DNA from 2 places in the Pseudoalteromonas sp. PB2-1 genome. Region 2 is predicted to be linked to the other one. Evidence: predicted binding sites of a transcription regulator. Region 2 holds the regulator's gene; the other holds the start of a gene.
What was found. Region 2 encodes sigma-54, which starts transcription at its own class of promoters, with help from an activator protein. Its sites were predicted from a motif close to GTTGGCACGNNNNTNGNNT; they were not measured.
Positions count from the first base shown of each region.

Region 1 (5,243 bases), 1.4 Mb from region 2:
CAATGTGAGTTTAAGTATTGGTTTGTATCAGCGAACTCTAGTGGACAGTATTGATCAATGCTTAAATATTGCTGATAAGCGACTATACAAAGCAAAATCTCAAGGTAAAAACCAAACAGTTGCTGAGCCTGATTTGGCCAAACACGAGCCAGCCTAATAAGCCTCGCCGGCTCAATTATTTTTACTGATGCTACTTTTTATCACTAAGTTGTGTATTATGTGCTCATTATTTACAAGGGCATGTGAATAGTGAGTCAAGGTAAGGAATATCATCAACATCTTCTTCCCGTTAAGTTCACAGCCTGTTTTGAGGCTCATTTTTAATGTCACTCTTAGAATCATTTAAGAAGTTGGGTAACTATTTTGGTGCATACAAGGTACACCTATGCCCCGAAGTTAAAGGTCAAGTTAGTGAAAATGGTAAACCTTTAATTAACGCAAAAATAGAAAGGCTACTTTGTTTCTCTGACGGAAAATATGTAGAAGGTTTTGCCTATACCGATGATAAAGGCGGCTTTTCTTTTCCTGAAGCCAATATTCGCTCTAACCAACCCGCAGTGCCATTTGCAGAGCTTTTCACATCTCAAATTATAACGCTTATTTATGAGGGCACTAAATATATTTTATGGACATCCAAGCTTTCAAATATTAAATATCGTCATGAATACGCTAAAAAATTAAGCTGTTTAAGAGCAGACTTATCAGATGAGGAGGTCTTTTTTCATTTTAAAAATAATCAAGTTCCGGGTTATAAATTTCGAGCTGCGAGTATAGCGCGTTGGGATGAAGACTTTGAAGTTATAGATGTAGATTCTTATCTTGGTATATCGGATATTGAAACGGATGACGAAGACCATTAATTAAATTATAAGGACATAAGTATGGGAACACTAACCCCAGCTTTTGCTGCAAACTTTGCAGCACTTGCCTATGAAACTTTGGAAAAAGCACCCTTAGTGTATACAGACTATTATCGGCTATTAGAGAATAGCTTTTCATTTGAATTAGAGCCTATAAAAGATGTCAGTGGCTCTATTCTTGAACGCGTTTTTACTCATTCGACCAGCTTTGGTTGCATTGCAAAAGGCAAAAGGGACTGTTTGAAGTTGATTATGTCTTAGCACTACGCGGCACGGCAAAAATGCGAGATGTGATTACTGACCTTAATTGTGGTTTGAGTACCTGTAGCAATAGTCAGCCTGTGCATGCGGGGTTTAATCACACCTTTAACTCATTTAGAAAGCAGTTAGAACAATTTTTTAGTAAAAAAGCGAGCAAAAAGCTAAATATACATGTTGTGGGTCATAGCTTAGGCGGTGCTTTGGCTAATTTGGCTGCGAATTGGTTAAAAAATCACTTTGGTGCAAATGTGAAGCTTTATACTTTTGGTGCTTCACGAGTTGGTTATCATAGCTTTGCTATACAGACAGAAGCAGCAACAAATAACCATGTTTATCGCTGTGTGCATGCCGCCGACCCCGTACCTTTAGTGCCAGTCTGGCCATTTATGCATACGGAGCAAGAATATATTTTAAATGGTGCTGCAACAATTACTCCAAAAGCCCATAGTATGACAGACCAGACGCCAGGCTACTTACATACTGCGAGTAATTTTAAAAGTTATGCTGCAATCAATAAGGGCATGGAAAAACGGATTCAAGAAGAAGTCAGGCTTGATTATGATAAGCGATTAGAGTGCAGCCGTACTTCAAGATGGGCAAGAAAAATAGGCGCTGCATTAATCACATATTTACGTGATACAGGTAAGTTATATGCGATACAAAACCACTACACGAATACGCTTACCGTCTATGATCAAATTGCTAAAGCATTAACCGACAGCATCGATCTCTCTAAAAATTATACAAGTGATGTGAAGGGAATTTTAGGTTACATGCTGGCTTTTTGTGGCTATCCATTCAAAGCAATCTCATTTACGTATGCATCTATCAGGCATATTTTAAAGTTAATGCTTAAAAATGTGTTTTCTCTTGCAGGCCAAGCAATAGCACTAACAAAATAAGTACAAAAGCCGCCGATGGCGGCTTTTGTTAGGCTGCAAAATTAATGGCTTTTCTCAAAGTCATTAACTTCACGCTCTGCTTCTTCTTTCGATTTGCCGTATTTTTGCTGGATTTTACCAACAAGCTCTGTACGGCTACCTTCGATTCTATCTAAATCATCATTGGTAAGGTCGCCCCATTTACGTTGCACTTTACCTTTTAACTCTTTCCAATTGCCTTCTAAACGATCGCTGTTCATCATTATCTCCTTACTTTGTTAAACATTCATTTTAATAAAAGCAATTGATATGCCATACCGTTAAATTTTTTAACCTGTTGAAATTGTTGTAAATAATTGTTTTTATCTATAAGGCGTTTATTTTTTACTGCAATTTGTTCTTAGTTATTTATAGAACCCTGTAATTTTTTCTTGCAAGGGAGAGTCATTGTCGTCGGCTGTTTTTTGTTACAATAGCTAAAAATAAAGTAAGAGAAAGAAACGTGCTGCCCATACAAGATATTTACCAATCATTGTTAACGACGATACAAAATAACCCTATGGCTTTGCTGCAAGCGCCACCAGGGGCAGGTAAATCAACATGGCTGCCATTAACGCTGATGCAAGCAGGCCACTTCAAGCGGATTGTTATGCTTGAACCCAGGCGTTTGGCTGCACGTAACATTGCTCAATACTTGGCGTCTTTACAAAATGAGGCCGTTGGCGAAAGTGTTGGTTTGCGCATTAGGGGTGAATCAAAAATTAGTAATGCAACCAAGCTGGAAATTGTGACAGAAGGGATGCTGACACGGATGCTACAAAATGACCCTGAGTTAAGCGGTGTCGATTTACTTATTTTTGATGAATTTCATGAGCGCTCGATTGCCGCAGACACAGCCCTCGCTTTTGCGCTTGAAACGCAAGCGGCCCTTAGAGACGATTTAAAAATCTTACTCATGTCGGCCACCTTAGACGGTGAGCGGTACAGTGAGTTTTTTGATTGCCCAATAATATCATCTGAAGGGCGAAGTTACCCAATTGATGAAATTTATGTTCCACTTAAAGATGAAAGCCGATGGTTAGAGGATATTCCTGCGGTTATTAAGCAAGCACTCAATGAGCAAACTGGTAGTGCTTTGGTGTTTTTACCCGGTCAGCGAGAAATTCTACGTGTAAAACAGGCATTGAACGATCTTGCTGATGATTGCGAAGTGTTTACTTTATTTGGTGAACAAAGCAAAGGAGAGCAACAAGCAGCCATAGCTCCTGCACAACAAGGTAAGCGAAAAGTCGTGCTGACAACAAATGTAGCCGAAACCAGCTTAACGATTGAAGGGATCCGTATTGTTGTCGATAGCGGTAAGCGCCGTGCAGCCAGCTTCAACTTAAAAACTGGCGTAACTGAACTTGTAACCCAAAGCATCTCTCGTTCCTCTGCGGTACAACGCGCGGGCCGTGCAGGGCGTTTAGAAGCTGGTGTGGTATATCGCCTAGGTAGTAAACAAACGTTTGAACGTCGTAACAGCCATGACGCCCCAGAAATTCTAACAAGTGATATTAGCCAACTACTGCTTGAAACTAAGCAGTGGGGCGCAGCTATTACTGAACTAAATCTTCTTGATGCACCAAGCCCACAGCAAATTAAACACGCTACAGCACTTTTAAAAATGCTTGAAGCGCTTGATGAAAATGAAAAACTAACAAAACTTGGTAGCCAAATGCTTAGTTTTGGGGCGGATATTCGTTTATCACATATGCTTATTAAGGCTAAGCAACTTCAAGCAAGTATGCCGAGAATTTATGAACTCGCTGCATACTTAGTGGCGCTACTTGAGAGTCGTGTGAGTATACCGGCTGATCTTAAGCTTGCACTTCACAGCATGCATACAAAGCCTCATCCACTGTTTAAGCAACAATTAAACTATTGGCTATCACGTTTAAATTTGAAGGCAGTGCGCGAGTTAAATATGCAGCACCTTGCTTTGCTGGTGGCTTTTGCATTCCCAGATCGCTTAGCGAAAAAGCGTGGCAACGGCTATTTGCTCGCCAATGGCGCGGGGGCCGACTTAAGTGATGAGTTTTGGCATAACGATGACTATCTTGCTATTGCCAGTATGGGCGGCCACAAAGGAAGTCGAATATTTGCGGCAGTCGCATTTTTACCAGATGAACTTGAAGATCAGTTAGGGCATTTATTTTCAGAGCAAACTCGCTGTGAATACGATGAAAAATCTGGACGTTTTATTCATCAAGAAGAACTAAAGCTAGGGGCGATTACAGTAGCAAGCCAGCCAAGTAAACAGCCTCTTGATAAAGCCGAGCGCACTAAAGCATGGCTAAATTTGTTCAATAAAAAAGGTTTTTCACTATTTAATGAGCAAAGTGAAAGTGAGCAATTACTAATTAGAATGAGCTTAGCGAGCAAATTATTGCCGCAGTCATTTCCAGTTATTAGTCGTGACGAATTGACGACTAATAATCAGTGGCTTGCACCTTTCCTTGATGAGATAAAAAACGTAGAGCAATTAAAAAAGCTTAATTACAGTGAAGCTTTAAAAAATTGTTTTGATTGGCACCAGCAGAGTTTACTTAATGAGTTGTTGCCGCTGCGTTTAACCGTCCCCAGTGGCTCAAATGTGAGAATTACTTACCAGCTGGATGGACCTGCAAAGCTGAGTGTACGCATGCAAGAAGTTTATGGCATGACTAGCACACCCCTGCTTGCACAGGGCAAGTTACCCCTACTAATGGAGCTATTGTCGCCAGCAAGGCGGCCACTACAACTCACTCAAGATTTAGAAAATTTCTGGCAAACTAGTTATAAAGAAGTACAGAAAGAGATGAAAGGTCGTTACCCCAAACATTTCTGGCCAGATAACCCTGCTTTAAGTCAGGCTACTAACAAAGTAAAAAGCAAGATGTAATCTAACTCGCGCTATGTGTTAGTTCAGAGAAACAGTGTGGTTATAAAGCAAAACCCCAGTAATTAAGTTACTGGGGTTTTCAATTATTCAACTTTAGCGATTACTTATTAAGTGCCAGTTGTAGCTCGCGATTGCGTTCAAGCTGCGCTAAGAAGTTGTCGGCAATTGGTTTAAACTTAGCTAACTCATCGCGTGGTAGTGGCTCTGACTTAGGCAGTTTAACTGTTTTAGGATTGCGGTGAACGCCATTTACTAAAAATTCATAATGTAAATGAGGGCCTGTAACACGACCTGTTGCACCAACGGTACCAATCTTTT
Region 1 is NZ_CP090667.1:958,602-963,844, forward strand. Features, by position in the region: gene L0Z67_RS04510 (GGDEF domain-containing protein) at 1-157, shown strand, start outside; gene L0Z67_RS04515 (DUF6795 domain-containing protein) at 324-860, shown strand; gene L0Z67_RS04520 (hypothetical protein) at 882-1,121, shown strand; gene L0Z67_RS04525 (lipase family protein) at 1,142-2,023, shown strand; gene L0Z67_RS04530 (CsbD family protein) at 2,065-2,262, opposite strand; gene hrpB (ATP-dependent helicase HrpB) at 2,505-4,925, shown strand; gene L0Z67_RS04540 (peptidoglycan DD-metalloendopeptidase family protein) at 5,026-5,243, opposite strand, start outside.
Region 1: a site for sigma-54 is predicted at 2,301-2,319, ahead of L0Z67_RS04530 (CsbD family protein). Genes of this name have one in related genera too.

Region 2 (5,243 bases):
AATTCACCTATTGCATTAAGTGCAGCAGTTGCATCAGGGCCTTCGCATACAACGCGTACTTCTTTACCTTGGCTGCTTTCTAATAACATTAGAGCAAGTACACTGTCACCTTCAGCTTCTTTGTCATCTTGATATAACATAATTTTAGCATCAAATTGAAGTGCAAGTTGTGCAAGTACAGTTGCTGCCCGAGCGTGTAAGCCAAGTTTGTTTTGAATTAAAAACGTATTTTCAGCATACATGTTAAAGCCCTTATTATAAGTCTTGCTCACGATGGCGAATTTTTACATTCGCATGGCTTTTCGCGAAACTTTCACCAATCGTCTGTGCTAAGTAAACCGAGCGATGCTGTCCACCTGTGCAGCCAATTGCGATCGTTAAATAGCTGCGGTTATTACGTTCAAGGTGTGGTAACCACGTTTGCACAAAGGTTTGAATCTGCCAAGTAAATTTTTGCACTATGCTATGGCTTGCAAGGTAATCTTTAACTGGTTGGTCGAGACCCGTAAGTGGCTTAAGATCTGGCTCCCAGTGTGGGTTTGGTAAAAAGCGTGCATCAAATACATAGTCAGCTTCTTTCGGGATACCATGCTTAAAGCCAAATGACATAAAGGTAATAATAAGCTTTTTGTCTTTTTTACCGAGAATCTTCTCACGAATTGACTCTGCTAGCTGATGTACACTTAAATCCGTTGTGTCGATCATAAAGTCGGCGCGGGTAATTAGTACATCGAGCAGTATTTTTTCTTGCTTAATTGCTAAATCGAGTGGTAAAGAATCTAAAGAAAGCGGATGTAAACGTCTTGTCTCAGAGAAACGTCTAATGAGTGTTTGATCATCACTATCAAGGTAAAATAAGGTTGGATTGGCGAAACCTGGCAAGTATTCAAGAATATCATTAAATTCTTGTTGCTCTTTTGGCAGGTTACGTACGTCGATACTGACTGCTATTTTGTCGTAATTATCAGAGACGCTGCGCACTAGCGAAGGTAATAGGTTTACAGGAATATTATCAACGCAATAATAACCAAGATCCTCAAGGACTCGTAAAGCGACTGATTTACCTGAGCCAGAACGGCCACTGATAATAATTAATTCCATTTATGCCTCTGATGCAATAACTTGAAACAGTTCCTGATCGGTTTTAGCGCTGCGTAACTGTTTACAAAATTCTTTGTCTTTTAGTCTATCAGCAATTGTTGATAAGGTCTTTAAATGAAGTTGGCAGTCTCCATCAGGTACGATGAGTGCAACAAAAATATCAACAGGGCGGTTGTCAATTGCGTCAAAGTTAATTGGAGATTCGCTCACTATAATAAACGCATGCGGTTTATCAGCACCTGACATACGACCATGCGGAATAGCAATACCTCTACCAATTCCTGTGCTCCCCAATTTTTCTCGATTGAGTAAAGCATTAAGAATATCTTGCTGCGATAGATGAGGAAGCTGCTCATGAGCGAGTTCGCTGATAAATTCGAGAATTCTTTTTTTGCTATTAAAAAGGACCGCAGCTTTGCTGCAGTCCTGGCTAGTAAGTGAACTAAGTTTCATAATTTAGTGTCGAGCTAATTTCTCTTTGTGTTTAATTACTTGGCGATCAAGCTTATCAATTAGCGAGTCGATGGCCGCGTACATATCTTGATGCTCTGTAGAGGCAAACAGTTCGCCTCCGTTTACATGTAAAGTTGCTTCTGCTTTTTGACTTAATTTTTCTACGTCTAAAATGACATGAACATTATTAATATGATCAAAATGCCTTTCTAGTTTCGCAAACTTGGTGTTTACATAGTCTTTTAATGAATCTGTGATTTCTACATGACGACCAGTTAGGTTTAGTTGCATAAGCATTTTCCTTCTATGTAAAACGTCTAAATCAAGCTTTTACGCTGATTAGACGGCGGTATTGCTAGAGACTCTCGGTATTTTGCAATTGTACGTCTAGCTACTTTAATTCCTTGCTCAGCCAATATATCTGCAATCTTACTATCACTCAATGGCTTCGCTGAGTTTTCTGCGGCAATAAGCTTTTTGATTAAAGCGCGTATTGCCGTTGATGAACACTCGCCACCATTTTCTGTGCTGACGTGGCTTGAGAAGAAATATTTCAACTCAAAAATACCCCTTGGGGTATGCATATATTTTTGCGTTGTAACCCGTGAAATCGTCGATTCATGCATTTCGACCATTTCAGCGACATCATTTAGCACCATCGGTTTCATCGCCTCAGGGCCGTGTTCAAAGAAAGCCTGTTGTTGTTGAACAATACAGTTCGTTACTTTTAATAAAGTATCATTCCGGCTCTCTAAGCTTTTAATAAACCACTTAGCTTCTTGCAGATGAGAGCGAATAAACTGACTGTCGCTGCTTGATTTTACAGAGCGTGACATAGCCGCATATTGGCTATTCACTCTGATCTTTGGCATACAGTCAGGGTTAAGCTCAACGACCCAACGACCTTTTACTTTTTTTACTGATACGTCGGGTATGACGTATTCAGACTCTTCACGTACGATGCTATCCGCGGGCTTAGGGTTCAAGCTATGGATAAGCGTCATGACTTCTTTTAGCTCGTTTTCTTTAAGCTTAGTCTTTTTCATCAAAGTACGATAGTCGCGACTTGCTAATAATTCGATGTGCTCAGATAAAACCATTTTAGTTTCAGCCAAATAAGGTGTATCTGCATCGAATTGACGAAGTTGAATACATAGGCACTCTTGTAAACTGCGAGCACCAATGCCGACAGGATCAAATAGCTGTATTCTTTTTAGGACCGCTTCGACTTCATCAAGTTCTATTTCTTCTTCTTCATCATCGTTTTGATTAAAGCTTTCAACAATATCCTCACAACTGACGGTTAAAATACCTGAGTCATCAATAGCTTCGACTATAGCAACAGCAATTGCTTCATCAGTTGGACTAAATGGGGTCAACTGTAGTTGCCACATCAGATATTCGTGGAGAGTTTCGGTTGACGCACCTTGATAAATAGACTCATCTTCTGGCATTGGCCCTGAAGAGGTTGAAGGAGCTGCACTCATGTACTCATCCCACGTGACGTCCATTGCTAGGTCGTCACTAACGGTATCTTTATTGAGTGCATCACTGCTTTCTTGCTCGTACTCACTTGGTGCTTCTTCTGCCGTAGCAGTGACTTGTGAATCATCAGAGTCAGATTTTTGTTCGTTTTTACCGATTGCGTCTTCACTGTAATCCGCTTCTTCCACTTCAAGTAGAGGATTACTATCAAGCGCTTCTTGTATTTCTTGCTGGAGATCCAATGTACTAAGTTGCAATAAGCGAATGGCTTGTTGCAGTTGTGGAGTCATTGTAAGTTGCTGGCCCATGCGCAGCTGTAATGATTGCCTCATGTATCCCTAACAATCCTTTTAAATCATTTATTGATACTACTTTGAGTCAATATCAATATGTTGTCATTATTGTAAGTCTAGCAGATGCTCTAGTCGGTGGTGTATTGGTTACAACCTGAATTGCTCGCCTAGATAAACATCGCGTACGGTTTGGTCTGCTAATACGTGTTCAGGCGTGCCTGATGCAATTAGCTCCCCATGAGAAACAATGTAGGCTTTTTCACAAACATCAAGGGTTTCTCGAACATTATGGTCAGTTATTAGTACACCGATACCACGGTTTTTCAAATGCTCTATAATTTTCTTTATATCTAACACTGAAATTGGATCAACACCAGCAAAAGGCTCATCTAGCAGAATAAATTTTGGATCTGCGGCTAATGCTCGCGCGATTTCAACACGGCGACGCTCGCCTCCTGATAGCGCCATACCTTGGCTATCTCGAATGTGCTGAATACTAAATTCATCAAGCAGGTTATTGAGTGTTTCTTCTCGTTGCTGTTTTTTAAGATCTTTACGTGTTTCAAGAATCGCCATCAGGTTTTGGTAGACCGTCAACTTTCTAAAAATGGATGATTCTTGGGGTAAATAGCCAATACCTAATCGAGCGCGATTGTGCATGGGTAATAAAGTGATGTCGTTGTCATCAATACTAATTTTACCTTTGTCGCTTGGCACTAGCCCTACAATCATGTAGAAGGTGGTGGTTTTACCTGCACCATTAGGGCCTAGTAGGCCAACAATACTGCCAGCTTCGACTTCTAGTCCCACATTTTTGACAACTTGGCGGCCTTTATAGCTCTTTGCTAACAGCTCTGCTTTTAATGTACTCATGGCTGGCCTTTATCATCTTTTTTATTATCAACAGGCACTAAGATTGTATGCACACGATCCGTTGAATTTTCGTCTTTTTCAGCACTAATGAGTTGTTGTTCCATGTCGTAAGTTATACTTTTTGCACTGACTTTTTGCCCTGCTTGTGTCACTTGTGCATCGCCAACTAAGGTGAGTAAACGCTTTGCTACATCGTAACGTACTTCGTCTGCACTGGCGCTCATAACCGTGCCATCTTCTTGTTTTTCTTCAAAGTAGGCTGGCTTACCAGTGGCAATGATAAGTGAAACAGTACCATCAACCTCACCAGCATGTGCTTCTAGGCGATCTGCGGTAATACGACGATTACCATGGGTTATTTCTACATTTTCTTCAAAAATCCCGACACCATTTTTTAACTGACCTACTTGGCGATCTGAGCTAATGCTGATAGGAGTACCCGCTTGGTCTGCAGCAGCGCTTGAAAACGCAATCAATAAGCTTGGGATTAGAAGTAATTTTTTAAGTTTATTGGTCATAGTATATGGTTCGTGTATGGTTAGTTAACTCGACGATTTCGGCTTTTAAATCAGCTTTTAAACCTTTACCGGTAATCTTTAAGTTTGGGCCTGTTAATGTAACAGGTTGTTTTGAGTACATGGTCATTTTTTCAATATCAACATTGATATTTTCTGCGTTGATATCTTCAATCATGCCATTATGAGTTAGATTTTTTGCAACAACGTCACCTTCAAAAATAAGTTGATCGTTTTCGTACAAGGTAGCCTCTTTTGCTTTCACCTGCCAAACCTGTTGATCTCCATAAATGGTAAAAATAGGTTGCTCAAAAAAAGTAAATCCTAATTGTTGGTATAGCTCCATTTTAGCCGCAGCGACTTTATGGCTGATGTTACCTTGCTCATCATACGCCGTTTGCTTTAGCGCAATGGCGGTGTAATCCGGTGTTGCGATTATCTCGTCTTCACTGTTTATTGCGCCTGTTGGTTGGCTAAAGTACGGATACCATAACCAGATCATGCAACAAACAAAAACAATACT
Region 2 is NZ_CP090667.1:3,172,253-3,177,495, reverse strand. Features, by position in the region: gene L0Z67_RS14815 (HPr family phosphocarrier protein) at 1-242, opposite strand, end outside; gene rapZ (RNase adapter RapZ) at 256-1,101, opposite strand; gene ptsN (PTS IIA-like nitrogen regulatory protein PtsN) at 1,102-1,554, opposite strand; gene hpf (ribosome hibernation promoting factor) at 1,558-1,845, opposite strand; gene L0Z67_RS14795 (RNA polymerase factor sigma-54) at 1,872-3,371, opposite strand; gene lptB (LPS export ABC transporter ATP-binding protein) at 3,480-4,205, opposite strand; gene lptA (lipopolysaccharide transport periplasmic protein LptA) at 4,202-4,723, opposite strand; gene lptC (LPS export ABC transporter periplasmic protein LptC) at 4,713-5,243, opposite strand, start outside.